Regions from separate parts of the Streptomyces sp. NPDC026377 genome, predicted to be linked through region 2. Evidence: riboswitches for the same ligand, from Rfam matches in the RefSeq annotation. Region 2 holds a riboswitch; each other region holds the start of a gene.

Region 1 (7,024 bases), on a different contig from region 2:
GCGTCGCAGAATTCGTCCGCCAGGGCCCGGACCAGCGCGTCGCGGAAGTCCTCGGGGGTGGCCGCCGTCGTCAGGTCGACCGGCGGGTGCGGGCGCAGCCCCTCCGTGAGGCAGGCGTCGTACGTGAGCAGGCCGAGGGACTCCGAGTTGCCGAGGATGGCGACGCGCGGCCCGGCCGGGAGCGGCTGGCCCGCGAGGAGGACGCCCGCGTCGACCAGCTCGGTCACGGTGTCCACCCGGATCACGCCCGCCTGGCGCAGCAGCGCCGAGACCGCCTTGTCCGGGACCCGGGTCACCGGGACCGCGTGGCCCGGCGGGGTCGAGCCGCTGTGCCGGGCTCCCTTCACCGCGACCACCGGCTTCACCGCGGCCGTCCGCCGCGCGAGCCGGGTGAACTTCCGCGGGTTGCCGATGGATTCGAGGTACAGCAGGACCACGTCCGTGTCCGCGTCCTCGTACCAGTACTGGAGGATGTCGTTGCCCGAGACGTCCGCCCGGTTGCCCGAGGAGATGAACGCCGACAGGCCCGCGCCCCGCCGGTGCAGCCCCGACAGGAGCGCGATGCCGATCGCGCCCGACTGGGTGAACAGGCCGATCCGCCCGCGCCGCGGCGGCTCGGGCGCGAGCGAGGCGTTCAGCCGCGTCCCGGGCGCGGTGTTGATGACGCCGAACGCGTTGGGCCCGATCAGCCGCATCCCGTACGACCGCACCTGGCGCAGCAGTTCGCGCTGGCGTTCGCGCCCGGCCGCGCCGCTCTCGGCGTACCCGGCGGACAGCACGACCAGTCCCTGCACCCCGTGCTCGCCGCACTCCGCGACCGCCTCCGGCACCCGTTCGGCCGGGACGGCGACGACGGCGAGGTCGACCGGCTCCCCGAGCTCGCCGAGCGAGCGGACCGCCCGGACGCCGTCGATCTCGGAACCTCCTTCCGGGAGGGCCCGGTTGACCGCGTACACAGGCCCGGTGAACCCCGCCCCCAAGAGGTTGCGCAGCACCGTGCGGCCCACGCCGCCCGGCGCGCGGCCGGTGCCGATCACGGCCACCGAGCCGGGGGCGAGCAGACGCTGCACCGAGCGGGCCTCGGCGCGCTGCTCACGCGCGCGCTGCACCGCCAGCGACTCGGCGGTCGGTTCCAGATCCAGCGTGAGATGGACCGAGCCGTCCTCGAAGGACCGCTTCTGCTGGTAGCCCGCGTCCGTGAACACCTTGATCATCTTGTTGTTGGCGGGCAGCACCTCCGCCGCGAACCGTCTGATCCCCCGCTCGCGCGCGACCTCCGCGATGTGTTCGAGCAGCGCGGAGGCGACCCCGCGCCCCTGGTGGGCGTCCTGGACCAGGAACGCCACCTCCGCCTCGTCGGCCGGCGCCGAGGCGGGCCGCCCCTGGGCGTTGATCCGGTCGTAGCGGACGGTCGCGATGAACTCCCCGCCCACCGTCGCCGCGAGCCCCACCCGGTCCACGTAGTCGTGATGGGTGAAGCGGTGCACGTCCTTGGCGGAGAGCCGGGGGTAGGGCGCGAAGAAGCGGTAGTACTTGGACTCGTCCGACACCTGCTCGTAGAACGAGACGAGCCGCTCCGCGTCGTCGGTCGTGATGGGCCTGATCCGCGCGGTCCCCCCGTCGCGCAGCACGACGTCGGCCTCCCAGTGGGCCGGGTACGCGGGGTCCTGCGTCTTCTCCTGCGGAGCCTGCATACGGGCAGCCTACGGGTCGCGGGGCCGGTTGGGTCGGGTCAAGGTAGGGGGCAAGGTGGAGAGGGCGCCCGGGCCGAGGGGCCGCCGGATCCGGGACCGACGTCGGCACGAGCACCGCGCAGGACATGAGAGACTGGTCTAGACAACCGTGAGAGATCTCGAAGGGCATCACCATGGCTGAGCGCCGCGTCAATGTCGGCTGGGCCGAGGGCCTGCACGCCCGCCCCGCTTCCCTTTTCGTCCGCGCCGCCACGGCCTCCGGCGTCCCCGTGACGATCGCCAAGGCCGACGGCAACCCGGTCAACGCCGCCTCCATGCTCGCGGTGCTCGGCCTGGGCGCGCAGGGCGGCGAGGAGATCGTGCTGGCTTCCGAGGCGGAGGGCGCCGACGCGGCCCTGGACCGTCTGGCGAAGCTGGTCGAGGAAGGTCTCGAGGAGCTCCCCGAGACCGTCTGAGCCGGCCGACCGGTCCGGCTGCCCCGGCCCGGCGGGCGCGATCCCGCCGACTGCGGCCGGCCGGGAACCGGCGCCGCGCCGCCGTCCCGGCGCACCGCGTGTCACCGCACTTCGCGATCGGAGCCGCGGACCCGAATTCCGGGTCTGCGGCTCCTTTCCTTTTCCCATAGGTACTGCTCCGGCTTATGCGCCCGGTAACGCGGACCGGCCGACCCCGCCCGTGCATTCCGCGCCACTTTCGGGCAGCACGAATCCGCCCCGCCGAATCACCCCTTTGTATACGGCGAACCTGTTAAGCACGGGCGCTCGCGGTGTTTACGGCATGTTGCGGGATCCTCACGTCCGCCGGGCGCCGCAGCCGATAGGCGGAAAACGCGCGCTCGGCGTGGCGGGCGGCCAGCATCCTGGCCCGCTCGGCGTCGCCGCGGGCCAGCGCGTCCACCAGCGCCCCGTGCTCCGCCCAGTACTCGGCGGGCAGCGCGGGCTGCTCCGCCACGTACATCCACGCGATCTTGTGCCGCAGCTGGGTGAGCAGCGCGATGAGGCCGGGGCTGCCGGAGGCCTGGGCGAGCGTCTCGTGAAACCAGACGCCCAGGGAGCGCAGATCCTCGCCCTGGGCCCGCCGCACGCGGTCCTGGCCGAGCCTGACCAGGCCGCGCAGCACCTTGAGATGGGCCTCGGTGCGCCGGGCGGCGGCCCGCGACGCGGCCAGCGGCTCCAGCAGGGCGCACAGTTCGAGCAGGTCGGCGGCCTCCTGCTCGGTCGGCTCGGCGACACACGCCCCGGCGTGCCGGCGCGTGGTGACGAACCCCTCGGACTCCAGGGTGCGCAGCGCCTCGCGGACGGGCACGCGGGAGACGCCGTACCGCCGGGCTAGCACTTCCTCGGTGAGCCGGCTGCCGCGTGCGAAGAGCCCCGAGACGATGTCGTCGCGGATTGCCGTGCATACCGATTGCGCGGGAATGCGCATGACCGAACCTCCGCCTTAATCCCCGCGAAACGCGGTCGATCGACGCCTGTTCGGCGACTCTATTCCAGCGTCTGTTAATTCCCGGTGACGTGCCGTATGCCAGGCATATCTTTTGGCCATGGACGGGCGCGCGCGCCGGACGGCACGCCGAAGCCCCCGGCGCGATGCGCTCCGGGGGCTTGCGGTCGGGATGCGGGGACGGCCGGGTCAGACGTTGACGCCGTGCGAGCGCAGATACGCGATCGGGTCGATGTCCGAGCCGTACGCCGGGCCCGTGCGGGCCTCGAAGTGGAGGTGCGGGCCGGTGGTGTTGCCGGTGTTGCCGGAGAGGGCGATCTGCTGGCCCGGCTCGACGCGCTGGCCGACGTACACCCCGATGGACGAGAGGTGGCCGTACTGCGTGTACGTGCCGTCGTTCATCCGGATCACGATGTTGTTGCCGTAGGCGCCGCCCCAGCCCGCCTCGACGACGGTGCCCAGACCGACCGCGTGCACCGGGGTGCCCTCGCCCGCGTGGAAGTCGATGCCGGTGTGGCTGCCGGAGGACCAGATCGAGCCGCCGCTCTTGTAGCCGGTGGAGACGTAACCGCCGTCGATCGGGGCGACGAAGGAGTTGAGGCGCTTGCGCTCGGCCTCGCGGGCGGCGCGCTCCCTGGCCTCGCGCTCCTCCTTGGCCTTCGCCTCGGCCTTGCGCTTCGCCTCGGCGGCGGCGCGGGCCTTGTCGGCGGCGTGCTTCTGGGCGGCGGCCTGGGCGTCGATCCGGTCGGCGAGCGAGTCACCGATCACGATGGCCTGGGTGATGCCGGTGTCCTCGACCGAGGCGGCGGCGGACGCCGAGCTGTCGGCGGCCATGGCCGGGGAGGCGAGGGTGCCCACGACGCCGGCGGTGGCGAGGGTGGCGATGCCCGCTATGTTCGCGCTCTTGCGCGACACGGCGCTGGGCCGGCGGTGCTTCCCGGTGGCACGGGTGAACGCCATGGAGAGGCGGTTCCTTTCCTTCCATCTCGCCTACCGGGTTAGCTGACGGGTTCGGAGCTGGAAGGTCTCCTACGGGCCCCTCCGCGGGCGGAGGCTTCCGATTCACCCCAGGGACTGAGTGGGTCCCCGGCTCCCCTGGCTCGCGCCATTGGGGACTCGGCGATCGCTGTCCGGTGCCGCGGCTGCGACGGGTGGTGACGGACAGCCGGACTGACGCTAGACGGCTGATCTTTCAATCACCAAACAGACACGTCTTTTTGTTGCGCACGCCACATGACAGACAGGCAACCTCCCTAACAAAACGGGCATAAAGGCGGACCCCGGCGGCCACTCGGCCACCGGGGTCCCCATCCGGCCCGTCCGCCCGCCTTCGGCGGACGGCCCAATCAGCCCGCCACGACGGTGACTTCACCGATGCCGAGCGCCTTGACGGGCTCCGCGATCTGTGCCGCGTCCCCGACGAGGACCGTCACCAGACGGTCCACCGGGAAGGCGCTGACGACCGCCGCCGTGGCCTCCACGGTGCCGGTGTCGGCCAGGCGCGCGTACAACCGCGCCTGGAAGTCGTCCGGGAGGTGCTGCTCGACCTGGTCGGCCAGTGTCCCGGCGACGGCGGCGGCCGTCTCGTACTTCAGCGGGGCCACGCCCACCAGGTTCTGCACGGCCGTCTCGCGCTCGGCGTCCGTCAGCCCCTCGGCGGCGAGCTTGCGCAGCACCGTCCACAGGTCGTCCAGGGCCGGGCCGGTGTTGGGCGTGTCCACCGAGCCGCTGATGGCGAGCATGGCGGCGCCGGTGCCCTCGGGGCCGGAGCGCAGCACCTGGCCGTAGGAGCGCACTCCGTAGGTGTAGCCCTTCTCCTCGCGCAGGACGCGGTCCAGACGGGAGGTGAGGGTGCCGCCCAGGCAGTACGTCCCCAGCACCTGGGCGGGCCAGACGCGGTCGTGGCGGTCCGGGCCGATCCGGCCGATCAGGAGCTGGGTCTGGACGGCGCCGGGCCGGTCCACGATGACCACGCGGCCGGTGTCGTCGGCGGTGACCGGGGGCATCGGGCGTTCCTGGGCCGGGGTGCCCGTCCAGGCGCCCAGGGTGTCCGCCAGGACCGCGTCCAGGTCGGTGGCGCCCAGGTCGCCCACGACCACGGCGGTGGCCGCGGCGGGGCGGACGTACGCCTCGTAGAAGGCCCGTACCGCCGCCGCGTCGATCCGCGCCACGCTCTCCTCGGTCCCCTGGCGCGGGCGCGACATGCGCGCGCCGGCCGGGAAGAGCTCCTTGGAGAGCTGCTGGGCGGCGCGGCGCGCGGGGTTGGCCAGCTCGTGCGGGATCTCGTCGAGGCGGTTGCGCACCAGGCGGTCGACCTCGGCGTCGGCGAACGCGGGGGCCCGCAGCGCCTCGGCGAGCAGCCCGAGCGCCTTGGGGAGCCGGGAGACCGGCACCTCCAGGGAGACCCGGACGCCCGGGTGGTCCGCGTGCGCGTCCAGGGTGGCGCCGCAGCGCTCCAGGTCGGCGGCGAACTCCTCGGCGGAGCGCTTGTCGGTGCCCTCGGAGAACGCGCGCGCCATGATGGTGGCGACGCCGTCCAGACCGGCCGGCTCGGCGTCCAGCGGGGCGGCCAGGAAGATCTCGACGGCCACGACCTGCTGGCCGGGGCGGTCGCAGCGCAGCACGGTCAGCCCGTTGGGCAGGGTGGAGCGGTCGGGGGCGGGGAAGGCCCAGGGACGCGCGGTGCCGGCGGTCGGCTGGGGGTGGAACTGCATGGTCACGCCGGTCTCGCTCACTGCTCTGCTCCCTCTGCGTCGGCGTCGGCCGCCTCGTCTGCCTCTGCGGTGGTCGGCTCGTAGACCAGCACCGCCCTGTTGTCCGGGCGCAGGGTGGCCCGGGCCACGTCCCGCACCTCCTCGGCGGTGATGTCGAGGACCCGGTCGACGGCGGTCAGCGCGAGCTGGGGATCGCCGAACAGCACCGCGTACCGGCAGAGTTCGTCGGCGCGGCCCGCGACCGTGCCGAGCCGGTCCAGCCACTCGCGCTCCAGCTGGGCCTGGGCGCGCTCCATCTCCTCGGCCGTGGGGCCCTCTTCGGCGAACCGGGCGAGCTCCTCGTCGACGGCCGACTCGATGTCGGGGACGTCGACGCCGCCGGACGTCTTCACGTCCAGCCAGCCGAGCGAGGGGGCGCCGGCCAGGCGCAGCAGGCCGAATCCGGCCGCCACCGCGCTCTGGTCGCGGCGCACCAGGCGGTTGTGGAGGCGGGAGGACTCGCCGCCGCCGAGGACCGTGAGCGCCAGGTCCGCCGCGTCGCACTCACGGGTGCCGTCGTGCGGCAGCCGGTATGCGGCCATCAGGGCGCGCGCGGGCACGTCCTCGTGGACGACCTCGCGCAGCTGCTCGCCGATCACGCCGGGCAGCGTGCCGTCGCGCGGCGGCTGCTTGCCGTCGTGGGAGGGGATGGAGCCGAAGTACTTCTCGATCCAGGCGAGCGTCTGGGCGGGGTCGATGTCGCCGACCACCGAGAGGACCGCGTTGTTGGGCGCGTAGTACGTACGGAAGAAGGCGCGCGCGTCCTCCAGGGTCGCCGCGTCCAGGTCGGCCATGGAGCCGATCGGCGTGTGGTGGTACGGGTGGCCCTCCGGGTAGGCCAGCGCGGTGAGCTTCTCGAACGCCGTGCCGTAGGGCACGTTGTCGTACCGCTGGCGGCGCTCGTTCTTGACGACGTCGCGCTGGTTCTCCATGGACTCCTCGTCCAGGGCGGAGAGCAGCGAGCCCATGCGGTCGGCCTCCAGCCAGAGCGCGAGCTCCAGCTGGTGGGTGGGCATGGTCTCGAAGTAGTTGGTGCGCTCGAAGCTGGTGGTGCCGTTGAGCGAGCCGCCGGCACCCTGGACCAGTTCGAAATGGCCGTTGCCGTGGACCTGGTGCGAGCCCTGGAACATCAGG
Region 2 (7,024 bases):
ATGATCACCCGGCCCTCGCGGGCGGCGATCTCCGTGGCGGTGGCGTACTTGTCGGCGCCGTGCACGTGCAGCAGGTGGTGCTCCATCGTGGTGACCGCCGCCGCCGAGGGGTCGACGGAGTGGACCACCGGGTCGCTCAGATAGCGGCGCACCAGCAGGTCCACGTTGCGGTCCAGGGTCGCCGAGAACAGCATCCGCTGCCCCTCGGGACGGACCAGGTCGAGCAGCTCGGTGACCTGCGGCATGAAGCCCATGTCGGCCATCTGGTCGGCCTCGTCCAGCACGGTGATGTCCACCCGGTCCAGCCGGCAGTCACGGCGCTCCACGAGGTCCTTGAGGCGCCCGGGGGTGGCCACGACGACCTCGGCGCCCGAGCGCAGCGCCCCGGCCTGCCGACCGATCGACATCCCGCCGACGACGGTGGCCAGGCGCAGCCGGAGCGACCTGGCGTACGGGGTGAGCGCGTCGGTGACCTGCTGGGCGAGTTCCCGGGTGGGGACGAGGATCAGGGCCAGCGGCTGCTTGGAGTCGGCGCGCTTGCCGGCCGTACGGGCCAGGAGCGCGAGGCCGAAGGCGAGGGTCTTGCCGGAGCCGGTGCGGCCCCGGCCGAGGACGTCACGGCCCGCGAGGGAGTTCGGCAGGGTGGCGGCCTGGATGGGGAACGGCTCCGTCACGCCCTGGTCGGTGAGCGCCGCCAGCAGCGGGGCGGGCATGTCCAGGTCGGCGAACGCCTCGGCCGCGGGCAGCGCCGGGGTGACGGTGACCGGCAGGGTGAATTCACCCTGCGGGGCGGCGGGGCGCCGACTGCGGCCCGCGGAGCGGCTCTGGGCCTGGGCGCGGTAGCGGGCGCCACCGCGTTCGGCGCCGCCGGATCCGGATCCGTTGCGGGCGCCGTAGGAACGGTCATTCGTGCGAGCTGATCGGTTCATGCAGAACCTTCCTCGATATGGCACGTATCGAGGAATTCGCGGCAGATATGACTGCCGGGGAATCGCAAGAACGAGCCGGAAGAAAAGACGAGAACGAGCCCGGTTCGGCCGCGTCGTCGCGGGCCGCCGCCGGGCCTCGGAATACCTGCCGTGCGCCGGCCGGCGGGAACGGTCCCGGCGGGGCGGTGGCGCGTGCGGCGGTACCCGGTGTGCCGCGCGTCGTGGAGTGCCGTCCACGGCACGCCGGACACGCGCCGCAGGGCGGCGTGTCCTGGAGACAGCAACGAGCTGGGGCCCGTACACAAGGTGCGGGCCCCAGCTGCGTCATACCTGCGCTTCAGTGGCGTCAGGCGGGGGTGATGTTCTCCGCCTGCGGGCCCTTCTGGCCCTGCGTGACGTCGAAGTTCACCTTCTGGCCTTCCTGAAGCTCACGGAAGCCCTGGGTGGCGATGTTCGAGTAGTGGGCGAACACGTCCGGGCCGCCACCCTCCTGCTCGATGAAGCCGAAGCCCTTTTCCGAGTTGAACCACTTCACGGTGCCAGTAGCCATGTCATATCTCCTTCGGGGCATTGCCCTTGGGATCCACACTGTGTGAACCCCGGCGTCGCCGCGATGATTACCCCGTCCGGAAAGCCCCGGAAATACAAAAGTGCCCGGCGGAAGATTGCCCGCCCAGGCACTTGAAGTCTTTGGGAACCACAACTGCAACTGAGATCAACAGTAGCACGGGTCGGCCGCCGCGTACAGCAAATGCCGAACTTTTCAGCCGTACGCCGCAGAATCCCTGATCCGCCGGGGAAAGCACGCCCCACCACGCCCCCAACCCGGCCACCCGGCCCTTTGCTTATGTAAAGCATACTTTCGGGGGTACGGGGAGAGGATGCGGGGCGACTCCCGGAAGGCGCCCCGGCGCGCCCCGCGCCTGTGCCAGAGTGGTGCCGTGCTCCCCGAGGCCCCGCGGTCCCCCGTCCTCACCGCCGACTTCACCTCCCCCGCGCAGTGGGTCGCGGGCCGATCCTGGGCGTATCCGGACGGCGGCCCCGTCAACCCCGGCGACGACAAGCTCGACCATCTGGTCCCCGACGCCGAGTACAGCCGCAGCGGCACGTTCCTGGCGAGGCGCCGCGCCGACGGCGCGTGGAACACGGGGCTGCTGACCACCGAGGGCAGCGACGAGGACTTCATGGTGCGCGCGGGTGACGTCCTGGAGGCCCGGGTCCGGCTGCCCCGCGAGCAGGGGGCCTGGCCGGCGATCTGGACCTGGCGGGACGGCGGCCAGGAGGTCGACGTGTTCGAGTACCACCCCGACAACCCCGACCTCCTGGAACTGACCAACCACGTCCGGGACGCCCACCACTCCCACCGCGACCCCTCCGTCGCGCCCGGCGCGCTCCTCGATCTGCGGGTCGAGTTCGGCGCGCGCTCGGTGACGTGGTGGGTGAACGGCACACCGGTCTTCGCCGACCACAAGGGGGTGGGCCGCCGCTGGCACGCCCACCTCATCGTCAACCTCTCGGTCAGCGCGGGCCGTTTCCACCCGCGTCCCGCTCCCGAGGTCTCGGAGATGTCGTTCGAGGTGCCCGCGCTGCGGGTGTACCGGGAGCCGTCAACCACCGTATGAGAACGGCTTCGTGACACCTCGTCACCCGGTCGACGTCCGACGGCGCCTCAGGCGCGGGCGTCCGTACGGAAGGTGACGTCCTTGCCGGAGAGGGTCGCGGTGAGTCCGTCGGGTGTGGTGGTGACGGAGGTGAGCGCCAGACCGTCCGGGATGCCGTCGAGCCTCACCTCGCGCTCCAGCATCCCCGTGACGATCGTGCGCATCGCCTTGGGCAGACCGTCGTCCACCTTCACGGACCGCAGCTTGAGCGTGCGCCCGTCCGCCATCTCCACGCGGGCACTGGCCCCGACCCCACCGATGAGCGGCAGCGTGGCGGTGGCCGCCACGCGCGGCTCGGCCCCGGTGCTGTCCCGGCTGTAGCCGATGTCGATGCCGAGCGCGCCGGAGAGGTCCCGGTAGGAGACGAAGGCGGTGGCCCTGGCGGAGGCGGCGTGGGCCTCGGAGGCGTCGGAGGAGCGGCGCAGGTGGTCGAGTTCGACGTTCAGCTTGGTGATGGGGAGCCGACCGCCGTCGCGGCCCGCCGGTATGTCCGATGCCTCGATGTCGACGCGGTCGAGGGTGCCCCCGGCCAGCTGGGTCAGTACGGGGAAGCCGTGCACCCGCACCTGGGGTGCGGACGGGAGCCCCTGGGCCTCCTGGAACGCGTCGGCCGTACGGTGTTCCGTCCAGGCCGCGGCGGCACGGTCCCCGGCCACGCCCAGTCCCGCGAGCACGACCACGGCGACGGCGTACTTGCGCCATCCCCGCAGGGCCCGTCCGGCCGCGGCACGCGCCTTCAGCACGGGGCCCCCTCGCCGGGGACGGGGTGCGCGCAGATCCCGCACGCGGCGCGGAAGGCGCTCAGGAGCGGGGCGCGCAGCAGCTCGTCCGGGATGTCCTGACGCGCGGCGACGGTGCTGACCAGGCCGGTCACGGCCAGCTGCGCCCGGATCGTGCCCACCAGGTCGTCCGCGTCGGCGAAGGCGGCCAGGGTCTCCGTGCGGTGGTCGCCCAGATCCCCCATGCCCTCCACTCCGGCGAGCGCCCCGGGCAGCAGCGGCAGCCCCGAGTTGAAGAGCAGGGCGAGCCGCGAGCGGTGGCGCAGGGCCAGATCGACCAGGTCGGCCGAGGCGCGCAGGCGCCGCTCGGGCCCCTGCGGCAGGGCGCCCCAGGTGGCCCGGAGCGCGGCGAACTCGGTCAGCGGACCGATGAGCGTCGCGGCCAGCAGCCGTTCCTTGGAGGGGAAGCGGTGCAGCAGCCCGGTCTTGGAGTAGCCGACCCGGTCCGCGATCTCCTGCACCGAGGTGCCGAGGTAGCCCTGGGCGGTGAAGAGCGCGGCGGCAGCCTCGACGATCTCCGCGTCGAGTTCTGCGCGCGTCGGGCGTGGCATGCGGTCCTCCCCTGAGCCTGGTCACGTCACCGTAACAGACCATCTGGTCCCAGATGGACCAGGTGGTCCGCAGCGGTGGCGTGCGGCCGCAGAGAGGCGTCGATCAGATCAGTACGGGCCGTTCACGTTGTCGATCGAGCCGTACGTCTTCGCCGCGTAGTTGCACGCGGCGACGATGTTGGCGACGGGGTCGTAGCTGTCCGTCGACGTACCGGGCACATGGAAGGCCTGGAAGGTGGGGTCGATGACCTGGAGGAGCCCCTTGGAGGGGGTACCGGCGACGGCGTTGGAGTCCCAGTTGTTGATGGCGAAGGGGTTGCCCGACGACTCGCGCATGACATTGCGGTAGATGCCGTCGTAGGAGCCGGGGATGCCGTGCTGGGCCATGATGTCCAGCGACTGCCGGATCCAGCCGTCCAGGTTGTCGCCGTACGTCTTCGCCACGGCGGCGGTCGCCTGCTGGGGCGGCGTGCCCGTCCGCGCCGAACGGTCGGCCCGGGCCGGGGTGGCGGGGCGGTCGGCGGACGCGGCCTTCGCCTTCTTGCCCACCGCCAGCTGGAGGCCGGGGTGGATCAGCGCCGGGTTGCCACCGATGGCCTGGCGGTTGTCCTGGTAGAGCTTCTTCCAGCCGCCGCTCACGTCGAGGTCCTGGGCGATCTTGGAGAGGGTGTCCCCGGCGACGACGGAGTAGGTCGTCCCGGCCGCCTTCGCCGCGGGGGCCTTCTTCGCCACGATCGGCTGTGCGGACACCGCGCCCTTGGCGGCGACGGCGGGCGCGGCCTTCGGGAGCCCGGCGTGCGGGGCGGCCGAGGGCGCTGCCCCGGCGCTCGTCGCGCCGATCACCGGAATGATGAGCGCGGCGCCGCCCGTGCCCGCGGCGGCGATGCCCCGGGTGAGGGTGCTGGACTTGGGGCGGCGGTGCTTACCCTTTGCAGGCATGGCGAATTCCTCTCCTTCGCCTGCGAGGTGAGCTGTCGGGTTCGGGCGAGAGCTGCCCGGCCGCGCTGCACGCGGCTTCACCCCGAGCCGTTCCGTCATCCGGATCCGGCGACTACCTGGGTCCCCCGCTCCTGCCTTTTCGTGTGTGGGAGGTATCCGGACAGCGGCAGGATTCGGCGGTCCATCCGGATTTGAGCGTGACCGTAATCGAATGGGCCCGACGGAAACAAGAGCTCGAATTCATTCCGACACCGGAGAGAAAGATCCAGCAGGGCCGGGGATACGGGCTCCCTTCTTCCCGTATCCCCAACTCGCCTTCCGGGAAAGGGAATGAGGACGTCATGATCGGCCTGCCCACACGGACCCGGAGTGACTCACTTCACTTCTTCGGGCGTCTTGGGGAGGGATTCCTGGGCGCATCCACCGAGAAAGAACCGGCACCGGCCGCACCCAAAAGAAAGGCTAAGCCCCTTTATCATTCCCAATGAATAGATTGACGACATAAAAGCGAAACAGGCCGTCGGTGGTTCATATCGGACATCTGGGCAGGCCTCGGCGGACCTGGCCGGGCCCGGGCGGCCTCAGACGGGCGTCTCCAGCAGGGCCGCCTCCTCGTCGGTGAGCCGCAGCCCGCCCGCGGCCACGTTCTCCACCAGGTGGTCCGGGTTGCCCGTGCCGGGGATGGCCAGCACGTGCTCGCCCTGCCGGAGTGTCCAGGCGAGGCGGATCTGCGCGGGCGTCGCATGGTGCGCGCGGGCGACCGCGAGGACCGCCTCGCTCTCCCCGGCGCCCGTCTGCCCCGCGCCGCTCTCGCGCCCCTCGCCGGCGATGGCGAAGAACGGGACGAACGCGATGCCCTGCGCGCCGCAGAGCCGCAGCACCTCGTCGGAGCCCGTACGCCTGCTGTCCAGGCCGTACCGGTTCTGCACGCAGACCACGGGCGCGATCGCCTGGGCCTCCGCCAGGTGCTCGGGGCCGACGTTGGAGATGCCCAGGTGGCGGATGAGCCCCGCCTCGCGCAACTCGGCCAGCGCCCCGAAGTGCTCCGCGAGCGAACCGGGCCCGTTCAGGCGCAGGTTGACCACGTCGAGGTGGTCGCGGCCGAGCTGACGCAGATTCTCCTCCACCTGGCCGCGCAGTTGGTCCGGACGGGCCCAGGGCAGCCAGGCGCCGGAGGCGTCGCGTCCCGGACCGACCTTGGTGACGATGACCAGATCGTCCCGGTAGGGCGCGAGCGCCCGGTTGATGAGCTCGTTGGCGGAACGGAGCCGGGAGAAGTAAAAGGCCGCGGTGTCGATGTGGTTGACACCGAGTTCGACCGCGCGCCGCAGCACGCCGAGGGAGCGCTCGCGGTCGCTCGGCGTGCCGAGGTCGAACGCGGCGCTCCCGGTCAGGCGCATCGCGCCGAATCCCAGGCGGTTGACCGACAGGTCACCGAGTTTCCAGGCGCCCGCGGCCGCCGCGTCGATCGTCTCCGTAGTCATGATCGCAGTGTGCCATCCGCACCCATGCGATCGGAACGCCCAACTCCACGGAGTCGACGCACTCCTGGGAAAGGTACGACCGGAGAGCTTTCTTGCCGCCATCACCCTCAACGGGGCGCGTTTTGACTTCGACTACCGCGCCTTTCCCCCTTCCCTTCTCTTCCCTTCACCTTTCCGCACAAGGACGGCCGAACATTCGCGCCGCATCACGTGAATTCACGGCAACGCGGTGAGGCGGTAAGGGGACTGTTTACTCCGCGCGCCACAGCGCGGGGACGTTCGGGGGTTCCCAGCCCGGCTGGGCGGTGTGTGCCTGGAGGCAGACGTACCCGCGACCGCCATAGGCGGCGCGGTCGCCCGAGCGGTAGGCGGTGCCGACGGACCAGGTGGTTCCGGGGGGCGGGCCGGTGGGGGTGGGGGTCGGTGACGGCGACTGGGCCACGTCCAGGACGAAGTCGAACGCCGCCTCCTTCGCGCCGCCCGCGTCCCGTACGGTCATCAGCAGGCGGGCGTCGAAGATCGAGTCGGTGTTGTTGCGCGGCTCGCCGGGGAAGTACAGCTGGGTGGTGAGCACCGGCCGGCCGGGCGCCTGGGCCTTCACATGGATGTGGCGGGTGCGGCCCGGGTAGAGGCCCGGCACGATCGTGGTGAGCTTGAACGCCCCTCGCGCGTCCGTGTACT
Region 3 (7,024 bases), on a different contig from region 2:
AGCAGCTCGGTAGCTCGCTGGGCTCATAACCCAGAGGTCGCAGGTTCAAATCCTGTCCCCGCTACTGAAGTCCTTGGGCCCGGCACATGCGAATGTGCCGGGCCTTCGGCATTTCCCCGCCCCGCCGCGCGAGCGCGTGCGCGTACAGTAGTCTCGCGTTTGCTATGCGCGACCATGCGGGCGGACCGCCGCGGGCGGCGACGCGGCGCAGAGCGCCCGCGGTGCCGCTCTTCCTCGCCCTGTGCGCGCTGCTGATGTGTCTCTCCCTGCCGCTCTCGCTGCCCCTGTCGCCCGCCGCGCCCTGGATCTCCGCGCCCTCGCACGCCAAGGGCGGCGTCCCCACCGCCCACGGTGGCCCGGCGGCGGCCCGCCGCCACGCCCGGGGGACCTGTGTGCACGGCCGGGCCGGGCCCCGCCGGTGCCGGGCTCGGCTGATCGCGACCGGCGCCGACCGGCACTGAGGGGCCGCGGAGCGCACCCGGTTGGCGGAGGAGCGTTCGCGGCCGGCGGCCCGGCCCGGCACCCTGGGTGGGGCGCGAGGGAACGGCGGCGCCCCTGCGGACGGGCGGGAGACCACAGGTGCGGCAGCGAACGGACGGCGGCGGCCGGGAGGGCTCCCGGCGTCCGGCCCTCGTGCGCGCCCTGCCCGCGCTGCTGCTGGTCGCCGGGGTCGTCCTCGACGTGACGACCCCGCCCGACCTCACCGCGGCGGCCCTGTTCGCCGCCGCCCCGCTGATCGCCGCCCCCTTCTTCGGCCCGCGCGGCACCGCCGCCGCGGGCGCCTCGGCGGTCGGGGCGGTGCTGTTCACCGAGTACTTCCACGACATCCCCAGCACCGGGGAGGCGGTCAGCGAGCTGTTCACCGTCACCACCGTGGGCGTACTGGCCCTGCTCACCAACGGCATGCTGCGCCGCAGCGGCGAACGCCTGGCCTCGGCACGGGTCATCGCGGAGACCGCCCAGCGCGCCGTCCTGCCGACGCCCGCCGAGCGGATCGGCGGCCTCCAGGTGGCCGCGCGGTACGAGGCGGCGCAGGCGGACGCGTTCATCGGCGGGGACCTCTTCGCCGTCCAGGACACGCCGTACGGGGTGCGCCTGGTCGTCGGGGACGTACGCGGCAAGGGGCTTGAGGCGGTCGAGGCGGTGGCCGTGGTGATCGGGGCGTTCCGGGAGGCGGCCGAGCAGGAGGAGACGCTGGAGGCGGTGGCCGGGCGGCTGGAGCGCGCGCTGACCCGGGAGGGCACCCGGCGCGACGGCCTGGACGCCGTCGAGGGGTTCACCACGGCCGTGCTCGCCGAGATCCCGCGCGACGCCACGGCCGTACGCCTGGTGAACCGGGGCCATCCCGAACCGCTGCTGCTCCACGCCGACGGGGCACTGGACGCGCTCGCCCCCTTTGATCCCGCGCTGCCGCTGGGGATGGCGGAGCTGGGGGTGTGGCCGGACCGGGCGGACACGTACCCCTTCCCGCTCGGGGCGACGCTGCTGTTCTACACCGACGGCCTCTCCGAGGCGCGTTCGGCCCGGCCGCCCGGGGTCTTCTACGACCCGCACGAGCGGCTGCGCGGCCGGATCTTCCCGGGGCCGCAGGAGGTCCTGGACGCGCTCGTCGACGATGTGCGCAGACATACGGGCGGGGGCGCGAGCGACGACATGGCGCTGCTGGCGGTGGGGCGGCCCGGGGCGCGACAGCCGGAGCGGCGGCGGACGATGCCGGTGGTGCCGTGACGGGCCGTGGCCTAACGACGCCCGAGCGCATGCCTTATGACGGAACGTCAGTTACTGTCGCCGGCGATTAGGGGGAACGGCTTGGAATCCGGTCCGCCTGTCTATTAACGTTCGATAACGCAGCGCGGTCGTCCCAGCCGTCGTAGAGGCGGCACCGTGCGCACGCGCCGAATTCCGCAAGGGAACCGGGGAACCACCACCTTGGGGTGAATCGAGCACCTTCGCACCGCCGAAGAGTGCCCGTAGGAGACCTTCCTGCTCCGAACCCTCCCCCGAACTCTCAAGGAGCAGGGGGGGACCCCCACCGCCAACCCGGTAGGCGATAGGAAGGAAAGGAGCACGCCGCCCCGTGGCGTCCAACGAGCCTGCCCTCGGCACCCCGCCGCTTCCCCCCGTCACCCTGTACGGGACCGCGCCCAGCGACACCGAGGTGTGGGAGGAGTGGAACCCCACGGAGGAATCCGTGTCCTCGGTGCGCGGCCGCCACCGCGTGATCAAGCAGCGCGGCGGGCTCGCCCGCAGCTCCACCGTCCTCGGCGTCGGCGTCATCGCGGCCGTCGGCGCGGGAGGCATGGCCACCGCGCAGAGCAAGCCGCCGGTCTCCATATCCCTGCCCGACTCCGTCGCGGACAATCTCCCCGATGTGAAGTCCCTGCCGGGCGTGGGCGCGCTGATCACCGGTATCGCGGGCGACGACAGGCCCGGCGCCGCACCGCAGGCCCAGGCGGACCAGGCCGTCGCGAACGCCCCCCTCACCATGGCGGGCGTCTCCCCGGCCGCGGCCGAACAGGGCGCCACCGGTGCCGGCGAGGCCCTGCGCGCCCGTATCCTCCAGCAGGCCGAGCAGCAGCGCAGCAGCGCCGACGCCGAGGCCAGGGCGGCCGCCGAGAAGGCCGCGGCCCAGCAGGCGGCGGCCGAGGCGAAGGCCGCGCAGAGCGCCGCCCAGCAGAAGGCGGCGGCGGAGAAGAAGGCCGCCGAGGAGGCCGCCGCGAAGAAGGCCGAGCAGGAGCGGCTGGCCGAGCTCGCCAGGAGCTACTCGCTCCCGGTCGCCTCGTACACGATCACCTCCACCTTCGGCGAGGCCGGCTCGATGTGGTCCTCCGGCCACCACACCGGCCTCGACTTCGCCGCCCCCACCGGCACCCCGCTCAAGGCGGTCCACGGCGGCACGGTCAAGTCGGCCGGCTGGTCCGGTTCGTACGGCTACCGCACGGTCGTCGAGCTGGAGGACGGCTCGGAGGTCTGGTACTGCCACCAGTCCTCCATCGCGGTCAGCGCCGGGCAGAAGGTGACGACGGGCGAGACCATCGGCCGCGTCGGCGCCACCGGCAACGTGACGGGTCCGCATCTGCACCTGGAGGTGCACACCCCGGGCGGCTCGGGAGTCGACCCGATGGCGTGGCTGCGGTCGAAGGGCCTGAATCCGTAGGGCGCCCGCCCGGCGACGGGGGGCGCGGAATAGGCGTGCACCGTCAGCCCGTTCACCCCCCATGACCACTCTGCGCCCCCTGGGCTCCTCCGACCTGTCCGTCTTCCCGCTCGCCCTGGGTGGCAACGTCTTCGGCTGGACCGCCGACGAGGCCGCCTCGTTCGCGGTGCTCGACGCGTACACGGAGGCGGGCGGCAACTTCGTGGACACCGCCGACGTCTACTCGGCGTGGGTCCCGGGCAACGAGGGCGGTGAGTCCGAGCGGATCATCGGCAAGTGGCTGGCGGCGCGCGGCAACCGCGAGGACGTCGTCATCGCCACCAAGGGCGGCGCGCACGCCTCCTTCAAGGGCCTCGCGGCCCCCACCATCAAGGCCGCCGCCGAGGAGTCGCTGCGCCGCCTGGGCACCGACTACATCGACCTGTACTACACGCACTTCGACGACGAGTCCGTCCCCGTCGAGGAGATCGTCACCGCCCTCGACCAGCTGGTCAAGGACGGCACGGTGCGTGCGGTGGCCGCCTCCAACATCTCCCCGGAGCGGCTCCAGGACTCGCTGGACTTCTCCGACCGCGAGGGCCTGGCCAAGTACGTCGCCCTCCAGCCGCACTACAACCTGGTCTCGCGCGACACCTACGAGGGCGCCCTCCAGGACACCGCGGGCCGCTCGGGCCTGGCCGCCGTGCCGTACTACTCGCTCGCCTCCGGTTTCCTCACCGGCAAGTACCGCCCCGGCCAGGACGTCGAGAGCGCCCGGGCCGGGAGCGCCGCCCAGCACCTCGGTACCGAGCGGGGCGTGAAGGTGCTGGCCGCGCTCGACCGCGTCGCGCGGGCGCACGGCGTCGAGCCCGCGAGCGTGGCCCTCGCCTGGCTCGCCGCGCAGCCGACCGTGGTCGCCCCGATCGCCTCGGCCCGGACCGTCGAGCAGCTGCCCGCGCTCCTCGCGGTCGCGGACCTGGAGCTCACGGACGCGGAGCTGAGCGAGCTGAAGACCGCCTCGGCGTAGACCTCGTAGATCCCGTAGATCCCATAGGCCCCGTAGACCTCAGCGCCGGTAGGGGTTGTACGGGGAGGGGGCCTGGCCGTAGCCGTACGGGGGCCGGCTGCCGTACGGGGTCCGGGGGTAGCCGTACGGCGGCTGGTTCCCGTACGGACTCTGGTTCCCGTACGGGGCCTGGTGGCCGTACGGGTAGGGCTGCGACGGGATCCAGACGCGGCCCGCCGCGCCCGCCGCGTACAGCAGCGCGGGGCCGGCCACCTCCCGGCGCGCCCACAGGTGGTGCAGCAGCTCCTGCTCGCGGGCCGTGAAGTCCGGCCCGGCCTGGGAGTGGCGGGCCCGTCGGCGCAGGAACGCCAGGGCCGTCGCGAACGCCTCGTACTCCGCGACCGTCCGGGCCGCCCGCTTGCCCCCGAAGGTGCGGTGGGCGAAGTCGCGGGCCATCGAGCGGGCCCGCATCGAGGAGAGCGCGAGCGGTTCGGCCGGGCCCAGCCAGCCCGCCGCCGCGTACGCCGGCAGCTCCGCCGCGACCGTGCGCAGCTCCCGCTGGCGACTCCAGACCGCCAGCCAGGTGAGCAGACCGAAGACCGGCACCATGAACGCGGCGTACACCAGGTAGAAGCCGTACGTCCCGAACGAGGACGAGCCGTTCCACAGCGCGTGCATCCCCATCGCGGACAGCAGGCCGAGCACCGGCAGACAGATCCGGCGCCTGCGGCGGCCCGGGGCCGCGAGCGCCGCGGCCCCGAAGCCTATGCCGGTGCAGACCGTGAAGAGCGGGTGCGCGAACGGCGACATCACGATCCGGACGAAGAACGTCGCCGCCGTCGTCGAGGCGAGCCCGGCGGTATGGCTGACCTGGTCCTCGCCGAAGGCGTTGCCGATGTACAGGATGTTCTCGGTGAAGGCGAAGCCGGTCGCGGTGAAGCCCGCCACGACGACGCCGTCGACTATCCCCTTGAAGTCCCGTCTGCGGAAAAGGAACAGCAGCAGCACGGCCGCCGCCTTGGCGCTCTCCTCGACGACCGGCGCGATCACGGTGGCGCCCAGGTGGTCGGCGGAGGACGGGTCGGCGGTCGCGGTGGCTATCCACTTGGTCGCGAACGAGTTGGCGATGATCGCCACAAGGGCGGCGGCGCACGCCCCCCAGGCGAGGGCGAACAGCAGGTTGCGCCAGGGGCCCGGGTCCACCCGGTCGAGCCAGCGGAACGCGGTGACCAGCAGCGGCACCGGCAGCACGGCGAGCGCGAGCCCCACCAGGAACCCCTCGGTGCCGGTCTGGTCCCGCACGATCGCGAAGATGACCAGACCGCACAGGGCGAGCAGGGTGATCAGCGCGCCGGCCCGCAGCGCCCTGGAGCGCCAGAAGTCGCGCCGCGGCCGGTAGCGCCACTTGGCGCGCTCCGGCACGGCGTCGAACCGGGGCTCGGCGCCGCGCTCCGGGACCGGCTGGAGCGGGCCCGGCGGCTGGCGTTGCGGAAGCGACTCGGACGACACCAGACGACCCTAACGAGGGGTAGGGACAATCCGCGACGGTGCGTGGGGTCGCCGTCAGGCGGAGGGGAGCTCGGCCGCGCGGGTGAAGAGCAGGTCGTGGACCACATGGCCCTTGTCCAGGCCCTGCCCCTCGAAGCGGGTGAGTGGCCGGAACGCGGGCCTGGGCGCGTATCCGCCGTCCGCCTGGGTGTTCTCGAACGCGGGGTGCGCGGTCAGCACCTGAAGCATCTGCTCGGCGTACGGCTCCCAGTCGGTGGCGCAGTGCAGCAGGGCGCCGGGCTTGAGCCGGGGCGCGGCCAGGGTGAGGAAGTCGGGCTGGATGATGCGGCGCTTGTGGTGGCGCTTCTTGGGCCAGGGGTCGGGGAAGTAGACGCGCAGCCCGTCGAGGGACTCGGGCGGGAGCATCTCGCGCAGCAGGATGATCGCGTCGCCGTTGGCGACCCGGACGTTGGTGAGGCCGCCGCGCTCGGCGAGGCCGAGGAGGTTGCCCTGGCCGGGGGTGTGGACGTCGACGGCGAGGATGCCGGTGCCGGGGTCGGCGGCGGCCATCTCGGCGGTCGCCTCGCCCATCCCGAAGCCGATCTCCAGGACGACCGGCAGCCCGCCGAACATCTCGTCCAGGTCGAGCGTGCCGTGCCCGTCGATGTCGAGGCCCCACTGGGGCCACAGCCGCTCCAGGTACTCGCCCTGGCCGGTGGTCACCCGGCTGCGGCGCGGCTGGAAACTGCGGATGCGCCGTTCGTGGTGGGACCCGGCGGGGTCGGCGACGGGACCCCCGGGGAACCGGGGCTCGCCCTTGGGGCGACGGGCGGGGGCGGGGGGCGGCAGCTCAGACACAATGAGCCGATTCTACGTGCCGCGGCCCGACGACGGCCCGCTACACCCGCGCCGCCCCCAGCACCCCCAGCGCCCGCCGGGCCACCTCGCGCCCGATCGGCAGGGACGCGGTGGCCGCCGGGGACGGGGCGTTCAGGACGTGGATCGTGCGGGGCGCCTCGCGGATGAGGAAGTCGTCGACCAGGGTGCCGTCGCGCAGCACCGCCTGGGCGCGCACCCCGGAGGGGGCGGGGCGCAGGTCCTCGTCCCGGACGTCGGGGAGCAGTCGGCGGACCGCCTCGGTGAAGGCGCGGCGGGAGAGCGAGCGGTGGATCTCACCCGCCCCGTACCGCCAGTGGCGGGCGGCGATGCGCCAGGTCCCGGGCCAGCTCAGGGTGGCGGCCAGCTCGGCGGGGCGGACCGTGCGCCAGTCGTAGCCCTCGCGGGCCGCGGCCGGGACCGCGTTCGGCCCGACGTGGACGCCGCCGCCGATCCCCCGGGTCAGATGCACCCCGAGGAAGGGGAAGGCCGGGTCCGGCACCGGATACACCAGGCCC
Region 4 (7,024 bases), on a different contig from region 2:
CGCGATTCGCCGGACGGATCGCGGCAGATGTTCGCGGCCCTCCCGGTGATGCGCCAGCTGCACGAGCTGCTCTGGTACCTCGCCGAGGCGGGGAGCCGCCCGGCCGCGCGTCCGGTCCACCGGCGGGTGGCGGCGGAGCGCGAGCGGATCGAGCGACTGACCCTCAGTGATGTGGACACGCTCCTGGAGCTGGACGTCGCGGCCCTCCGTGGCGAGGTGAACACCCTGCTGCTGCGCACCAGCGAACTCGTGCGCGCCGAGGTCGGGGGCAGGAAGAAGGACCGCAGGGGCGCCGATCTGTTCGGGGCCAGGCTGCGGGGCGCCGATCTGCGCGGCGCGGACCTGCGCGGGGCGTACCTCATCGCGGCCGATCTCAGCGGGGCCGATCTGCGGCTCGCCGATGTGATCGGCGCGGACTTCCGGGACACCGACCTCTCCGGGGCGGACCTGACGGACTGCCTCTTCCTCACCCAGACGCAGGTCAACGCGGCGCGGGGCGACGACGCCACCGTCCTGCCGAGCGGGCTCGACCGCCCCTCGCACTGGCGCGCGGGGACGACGGGTCCGGCGGCGCGGTCCAGCGGCGAGACGGCCCCGGCCACCTCTGCCCGCCGGGGCGGCCCGTCCCGAAAGCCCGGCGGCGCCCGTCGCGGGGGCCCCGGCCCCGCCGGGTCGCGCCGCAGGTAGTCGGCCCGGCCCCGGCCACCCCCGCCACACGCTTTCGCCCCACACCCCACCCCACTATGCATTACGTGTATACACCTCGCTTATAGTCCTCTTCATGTTCTGGTCCAGGCCGAAGGGGAGTCGCCTCATGCGCAGCAGCAATTCCGGAGTCCGCCGTGCCCGGGGGCGGGCCGCGGCCGCACTGGTGACGGTGGCCGCGCTCGGGCTGACGCTGACCGGCTGCTCCGACGGCGCCGTCTCGCCGCGCTCGGCCCGCGACAAGGCGTTCGACAGCAAGGCGGCGGCCGGCGCCGACGCGGGGACCGCCGCCGGGGTCGACTGCCGCAAGGCCAAGTGCATAGCCCTGACCTTCGACGCCGGGCCGGGCGCGAAGACGCCCCGACTGCTCGACACGCTCAAGGAGAAGAAGGTGCCCGCCACCTTCTTCCTGCTCGGCGCCAACCACGTCGAGAAGTACCCCGACACCGTGCGCCGCATCGCCGCCGAGGGGCACGAGGTCGCCAACCACACCTGGTCGCACGAGCGCCTGGACAAGCTCAAGCCCGCCGCGATACGCGCCGAGCTCAACCGCACCCAGGAGGCGGTGGCCGCGCTGACCGGCCGCAAGCCCGTCCTGATGCGACCGCCCCAGGGCCGCACCAACAAGGAGGTCACCAAGGTCAGCAAGGAGCTCGGGCTCTCGCAGATCCTGTGGAGCGCGACCGCGAAGGACTACTCCACCAACGACTCGGCCCTGATCACCGAGCGGATCCTCGACCAGGCCGACCGCGACGGCATCATCCTGCTGCACGACATCTACGACGGGACCGTGCCCGCCGTGCCCGGGATCATCGACGCGCTGAAGGCGCGCGGGTTCACCTTCGTGACCGTGCCCCAGCTCCTCGCCCCCGCCGCCCCCGAGCCGGGCCGGCTCTACCGCCCCTGACCCGCCGGGCCCCCGCTCTGCCGCCGCCCGCACGGGCGCCGGGACGGGGGCCGCGATTCCGCCCTGGGCATGGACCTGTTCTCAAGGGCCCTCCCGGCGGGCAGAGTTGCGGCCATGAAGCTGTTGATACTGGGTGGTACGGAGTTCGTGGGACGCGCGGTGGCCGAGGCCGCCGTGGCGCGCGGGCACGAGGTGACGGTCTTCCACCGGGGCCGCCATGAGCCGTCGGCGGGCGTGCGGGCGCTGCTCGGCGACCGGACGGCCGAGGACGGTCTGGCGGCGCTCGCCGGCGGGCGCTGGGACGTGGTGGTGGACACCTGGTCCGGGGCGCCCTGCGCGGTGCGTGACGCCGCGCGGCTGCTCGCGCGAGGACGCGTCGCCCGGTACGTGTACGTGTCGAGCCGTTCCGTCTACGAGCACCCGGTCCCGGCCGGGGCGGACGAGAGCGCGCCGCTGGTCGACGGCTCGCCGGACGCCGAGGGCGAGGTGGCCTACGCGCAGGCCAAGCGCGGCGGCGAGCTGGCCGCCGTCCGGGAGTTCGGGCCCGACCGCTCGCTCCTGGTGCGCGCCGGGCTGATCCTCGGCCCGTACGAGAACATCGGCCGGCTGCCCTGGTGGCTGGGGCGCATGGCGCGCGGCGGTGAGGTGCTCGCGCCGGGGCCGCGCGATCTTCCGGTGCGATTCATCGACGTCCGGGACCTGGCGGAGTGGATCGTCAGCGCCGCCGACTTCGGGCTCTGCGGGCCCTACAACTTGGCCTGCCCGCCGGACCACACCACCATGGGCGCGCTGCTCGACGCGTGTGCGCGGGTCACCGGCGGCGGTGCGGAGCTGCGCTGGACGGACCCGGAGCCGATCCTGGCCGCCGGGGTGGAGCCGTGGAACCATCTGCCGGTGTGGATTCCGCCGGGTGAGCTGCACGACACGATGCACGGCTCGAACGTGTGGAAGGCCGTGCTCGCGGGGCTGAGCTGCCGCCCCGTCGAGGAGACGGTCGCCGACACCTGGGCGTGGCTCGGGTCGCTCGGCGGCGAGGCGCCGCAGCGGCCGGACCGCCCCCGGGTCGGACTGGACCCGGAGACGGAGCGGAAGCTGCTGCACGGCTGAGCCGTGGGCGCCGCACTCGGGGCGTTCCGCCAGTGACGCCCCCGGCCCCCGGAGGGGCAGCGGGGCTGATGACCCGTCAGAGAGGCAGCAGGTCGGGACGCTTGGGCTCCACATGGTCGCCCGAGCTCTCGCCCCGCAGCCGTCGTCCGATCCACGGCGCCAGGTGCTCGCGCGCCCACTGGATGTCGTCGCGCCGCACCTCCAGGGTGCCGCGCGGCGGCTGCGGGGGCCACGGCTGGTCCGGGTCGGCCGGCACCGCGAGCCCGAGCACCTGGGCGGCTCGCAGCGCGACCCGGGTGTGACCCTCGGGCGACAGGTGCAGCCGGTCGCCGTCCCACGCCCGCCTGTCCTGCACGGACCTCAGCGACCACAGGTCGAGCACCGGGCACCCGTAGCGGTCCGCGATGGAGCGCACATGCGCGGTGTAGGTCGCCACCTTGCCGCGCAGATGCTTGAAGACCGGCACCCCGCGCGTGTCGAACCCGGTGGTCACCATCACCGTCGGGATCGTGCTCTTCAGGTCCGCGACGGCGCGCTCGAAGCGCTCGGCCACGTCGTCCGGGTCGCTGCCCGGCCGGATGATGTCGTTGCCCCCCGCGCAGAAGGTCACGAGGTCGGGCGCGAGCTCCTTGGCCCGCGGCACCTGCTCCTCGACGATCTGGTCGAGGAGCCTGCCGCGGACCGCGAGATTGGCGTAGCGAAAGGCCCCCTCCGGTCGCTGGTCTGCCAGTAGCACGGCGAACCTGTCCGCCCAGCCGACGAACGCCCCGTCCGGGCCGGGGTCGCCGACGCCTTCCGTGAAGCTGTCGCCGATCGCCGTGTACGACCCGAACGTACCGCTGTTGAATGATCTCGAATCGTCTGCCACGGGACCATATCTTTCCCTTACCGGTGTGACCTACGCGACCGTAAGGGGGGGTTGACGGTAGGTGATATAGACCACCCGGTCAGTTTCCCTCAGCGGGAATACGCCGAATACCTCCGGCCCGCCGGACAGAATCCGGTCCGACCGGGCCCGGCCCGGGCCCCGGTCGGGCCGTCAGAGGCTCGCGCCCCGCTGCCTGAGGTAGGCGATCGGGTCGACGTCCGAGCCGTAGTCGGGCGTGGTGCGGATCTCGAAGTGCAGATGCGGGCCGGTGACGTTGCCGGTGGCGCCGGAGAGTCCGAGCTGCCGGCCCGCGGTCACGCTCTGCCCGGCCGAGACGGAGAGCTGCGAGAGGTGGGCGTACTGGGAGTACATGCCGTCGGCGTGCCGGATCACGACCTGGTTGCCGTAGGCGCCGCCCCAGCCGGCCGAGACGACCGTGCCCGCGCCGACGGCCCTGACCGTGGTGCCGGTCTCGGCCGCGAAGTCGACGCCCGTGTGGTAGCCGCTGGACCACATGGACCCGGCCATGCGGTACGGGGTGCCGATGCTCACGCTGTCGAGCGGCGCGCGGAAGCCGGTGGAGGAGCCCTGGTCCGCGCTGGTGGAGGTGTTCGTGGCGGGGGCGGGCGAGGACGGCGCCTGGGTGCGCGGCGCGGGGGTGCGGGGCGCGGGGGAAGACGTCTTCTCGCCGGACGCGTGCGTGCTCGCCGTGCCGGAGCCGTGCGGCGCGCCGGTCTTGGCCTTGGCGCCCAGAACCAGCTTCATGCCCGGGCGGATCAGCGACGGGTCGGAGCCGACGACCTCGCGGTTGTCCCGGTAGAGCCGCTGCCAGCTGCCGAGCCGGTGCTCCTCGGCGATCCGCGAGAGGCAGTCGCCGCTCTTGACCTTGTACGTGGTGGGGGCGGCCTGGGGCGCGGCGGCTGCGGCGGTCGCGGTGGTGCGGGCGGCCTGCTGGGGCGCGGTGGCGGGGGCGGCGGTCTGCACCGCGGCGTGCGCGCCGGTGGCGCCGAGCAGGGGGATGGCGAGTGCGGCGCCACCCGTACCGGCGGCGACCATGCCCCGGGATATCGGGCTGGACTTGGGACGGCGGTGCTTACCCTTCGCGGGCATGGCGGATTCCTCTCCGGCGCCTGCGAGGTGAGCTGTCGGGTTCGGGCTGGAGCTGCCCGGCCGGGCACCGCGTCACGGTGCTCCGGCTTCACCCCGAGCCGTGCCGGAATTCCGGACGGCGCTTACCTGGGTCCCCCGCTCCTGCCACACGTGGATGGGTGCGGATTCCGAGCGGTGGCAGGATTCGGCGGTCCACTCGGATTGCGGTGACCGTAAGCGAGCCGTGCGGGCCACGACAAGTGCCGATTCCCTTTCGGCATTCCCGGCCGGGAATGCACGCGGGAATTGCGGTCACCCTGCGTGGACCGTCATTCCCAACAGGCTTGGCCGGACGGGGTAATTCCTCCGGCACCGCCACCACGGAACGTCACGGATATGACGCTGCTCACGGGTAACCCGCCCTTCCCGAGCGGGAGATGGACAGGAGCCACCAAATCGCCCAATAAGGACGAAAGTTCCGCATCCCTTCCTCCGCCTTCACCCCGTTCGCCCCTCTCCCTCGCCATCGCCCCGATCTGCCCGGTTTACTCGCATCCATAGGCATATACGCACCGGCGCGAGCAGTGGCACCGGCAGCGGGGCGGGACATCGCGCAGGGCAATGGATGCGAAGGGGTCGCATTCCGGTCAAGCGGTCGAGATGATTGCCCCGGGAACCCATGTCGTATCGTCGGGACCGAGGCGGCGTGATCTTTCTTTCGACCCCCATCAGGAGCCAACGTGACCCAGCAGACTCCGCAGATCCCTTCGACCGAGCCCGAGCTGTCCGGCGTCCGCAACTTCCGTGACGTGGGGGGACTGCCGACCGTGGACGGCCGGCGGCTGCGGTACGGACGGCTCTTCCGCAGCGGCCACCTCGCCCACGCGACCGCGCAGGACGCGGCCTTCCTCGCCACGCTCGGCCTGCACACCATCTTCGACTTCCGCAACGCGGCGGACCAGAAGCTGGAGGGCCCGGACGTGGAGCTGCCCGGGGTGCGCAACGTGAACATACCGCTGACGGACCCGGCGGACGGGGCGGAGTTCTGGAAGATGGTCCGCGACGGCGACCTCACCCAGCTGCGGTCGGTGCTCTCCGACGGGCGGGGCGCCGACCGGATGGCGCACTCGTACCGCACGATCATCCGGCAGCGCACGGCCGAGCACAGCCGGGTGCTGCACGCGCTCGCCGAGGACAGCGTCCCGGCCCTGATGCACTGTGCGGCGGGCAAGGACCGCGCGGGTCTGTCCATCGCGGTGGCGCTGCTCGCGGTCGGGGTCGAGCGCGACGCCATCGAGGCCGACTACCTCAAGTCCAACGACCCGCACCGCCGTTACAGGATGCACCGCAGCGACAGCTCCCCCGCCGGGCTGAGCACCGAGGTCGTGGAGCTGCTCAACCCGCTCTTCGACGCCCGCGCCGACTATCTCCACGCCGCCTTCGACACGATCGAGGAGACCTGGGGCACCACCGAGCGCTACCTCTCCGACGGCCTCGGGCTCTCCCCCGAGACCCGTGAGCGGCTGCGCGAGCGGCTGGTCGAGGACGCCGCGCGGTGAACGCGCCGGCTCATTTGCCGACCGTGAACAGCAGGTAGAGGAAGGCCGCGAAGATGTGGCCCGCGACCAAGTAGGCGAACAGCCGGACCACGAGACCCCGGGGGAACTTCGTCTCCCGGGTGTCGACGCCGGACCGTCCCTGGTTCTGCGACATGTCGTACCTCTCAGCCGTGCGGATGGTGCGGATGCGGGTCGGGGCTCTGGAGCAGGGTGTGGACGAACAGGAACGCGGCCCCGCCACGTGAGACGGCGGAGATCCGGTGCGGGGTGAGCGAGTCGAAGTGCGCGCTGTCGCCCGGGTCCAGCTCGTGCGTGGCGTCGCCCAGGGTGAGCCGCAGCCGCCCGGACAGGACGTGCAGCCACTCCTCGCCCGGGTGGACGCGGACCAGCTCGCGCTGGGTGCCGTACGGGACCTCGACGCGCAGGGCCTGCATGGCGCGGCCGGGGTGCCCGGCCCGGTGGTAGGTCCAGCCGTCGGCCTCGGCGGGCCCGGCCCGGCCACCCCGGATGACGGGCTCGCGCTCGGGCGGCATCTCGCCCAGCAGCTCCGAGACCGTCGTACCGTAGGTGCGGGCGAGCGCGAGCAGCATCGGCAGCGAGGGCTGGCGGGCGCCCGTCTCCAGACGGGAGAGGTGCGCCGGTGAGAGACCGGCCCGCGGGGCGGCGGCCTCCAGGGTGAGACCCCGGCGCCGGCGCAGGTCGCGCAGGCGCGGGGCGACACCGGGGAGCGCGGGGTCCGACGGCTCCCCGGCGCCCGCGGAGGGAGTGCTCATGCACCCCATTCAGTCA

What was found. A riboswitch is a leader RNA that binds a small molecule or an ion and turns the genes downstream of it on or off. The one in region 2 is predicted to bind cyclic di-AMP.
Region 1: another riboswitch for cyclic di-AMP. It lies ahead of ACZ4MU_RS25340 (M23 family metallopeptidase); the one in region 2 lies ahead of ACZ4MU_RS28325 (transglycosylase SLT domain-containing protein).
Region 3: another riboswitch for cyclic di-AMP. It lies ahead of ACZ4MU_RS04080 (M23 family metallopeptidase); the one in region 2 lies ahead of ACZ4MU_RS28325 (transglycosylase SLT domain-containing protein).
Region 4: another riboswitch for cyclic di-AMP. It lies ahead of ACZ4MU_RS24005 (LysM peptidoglycan-binding domain-containing M23 family metallopeptidase); the one in region 2 lies ahead of ACZ4MU_RS28325 (transglycosylase SLT domain-containing protein).

The regions. Positions count from the first base shown of each region.
Region 1 covers NZ_JBVHPV010000013.1:153,137-160,160, reverse strand. The annotation lists gene ACZ4MU_RS25355 (bifunctional acetate--CoA ligase family protein/GNAT family N-acetyltransferase) at 1-1,694, opposite strand, end outside; gene ACZ4MU_RS25350 (HPr family phosphocarrier protein) at 1,868-2,149, shown strand; gene ACZ4MU_RS25345 (GntR family transcriptional regulator) at 2,442-3,119, opposite strand; gene ACZ4MU_RS25340 (M23 family metallopeptidase) at 3,327-4,097, opposite strand; cyclic di-AMP (ydaO/yuaA leader) riboswitch at 4,110-4,269, opposite strand; gene ACZ4MU_RS25335 (M16 family metallopeptidase) at 4,484-5,851, opposite strand; gene ACZ4MU_RS25330 (M16 family metallopeptidase) at 5,869-7,024, opposite strand, start outside.
Region 2 covers NZ_JBVHPV010000017.1:25,917-32,940, reverse strand. The annotation lists gene ACZ4MU_RS28350 (DEAD/DEAH box helicase) at 1-929, opposite strand, end outside; gene ACZ4MU_RS28345 (cold-shock protein) at 1,276-1,479, opposite strand; gene ACZ4MU_RS28340 (LamG domain-containing protein) at 1,871-2,551, shown strand; gene ACZ4MU_RS28335 (LmeA family phospholipid-binding protein) at 2,599-3,333, opposite strand; gene ACZ4MU_RS28330 (TetR/AcrR family transcriptional regulator) at 3,327-3,920, opposite strand; gene ACZ4MU_RS28325 (transglycosylase SLT domain-containing protein) at 4,029-4,859, opposite strand; cyclic di-AMP (ydaO/yuaA leader) riboswitch at 4,864-5,048, opposite strand; gene ACZ4MU_RS28320 (oxidoreductase) at 5,441-6,343, opposite strand; gene ACZ4MU_RS28315 (dioxygenase family protein) at 6,594-7,024, opposite strand, start outside.
Region 3 covers NZ_JBVHPV010000001.1:919,531-926,554, forward strand. The annotation lists tRNA gene ACZ4MU_RS04065 (tRNA-Met) at 1-64, shown strand, start outside; gene ACZ4MU_RS04070 (hypothetical protein) at 165-461, shown strand; gene ACZ4MU_RS04075 (PP2C family protein-serine/threonine phosphatase) at 580-1,728, shown strand; cyclic di-AMP (ydaO/yuaA leader) riboswitch at 1,884-2,065, shown strand; gene ACZ4MU_RS04080 (M23 family metallopeptidase) at 2,078-3,157, shown strand; gene ACZ4MU_RS04085 (aldo/keto reductase) at 3,219-4,163, shown strand; gene ACZ4MU_RS04090 (PrsW family glutamic-type intramembrane protease) at 4,203-5,651, opposite strand; gene trmB (tRNA (guanosine(46)-N7)-methyltransferase TrmB) at 5,706-6,488, opposite strand; gene lhgO (L-2-hydroxyglutarate oxidase) at 6,529-7,024, opposite strand, start outside.
Region 4 covers NZ_JBVHPV010000012.1:90,972-97,995, forward strand. The annotation lists gene ACZ4MU_RS23985 (pentapeptide repeat-containing protein) at 1-687, shown strand, start outside; gene ACZ4MU_RS23990 (polysaccharide deacetylase family protein) at 815-1,612, shown strand; gene ACZ4MU_RS23995 (NAD-dependent epimerase/dehydratase family protein) at 1,727-2,719, shown strand; gene ACZ4MU_RS24000 (SGNH/GDSL hydrolase family protein) at 2,796-3,587, opposite strand; gene ACZ4MU_RS24005 (LysM peptidoglycan-binding domain-containing M23 family metallopeptidase) at 3,759-4,697, opposite strand; cyclic di-AMP (ydaO/yuaA leader) riboswitch at 4,702-4,868, opposite strand; gene ACZ4MU_RS24010 (tyrosine-protein phosphatase) at 5,417-6,235, shown strand; gene ACZ4MU_RS24015 (DUF6126 family protein) at 6,246-6,389, opposite strand; gene ACZ4MU_RS24020 (helix-turn-helix domain-containing protein) at 6,400-7,008, opposite strand.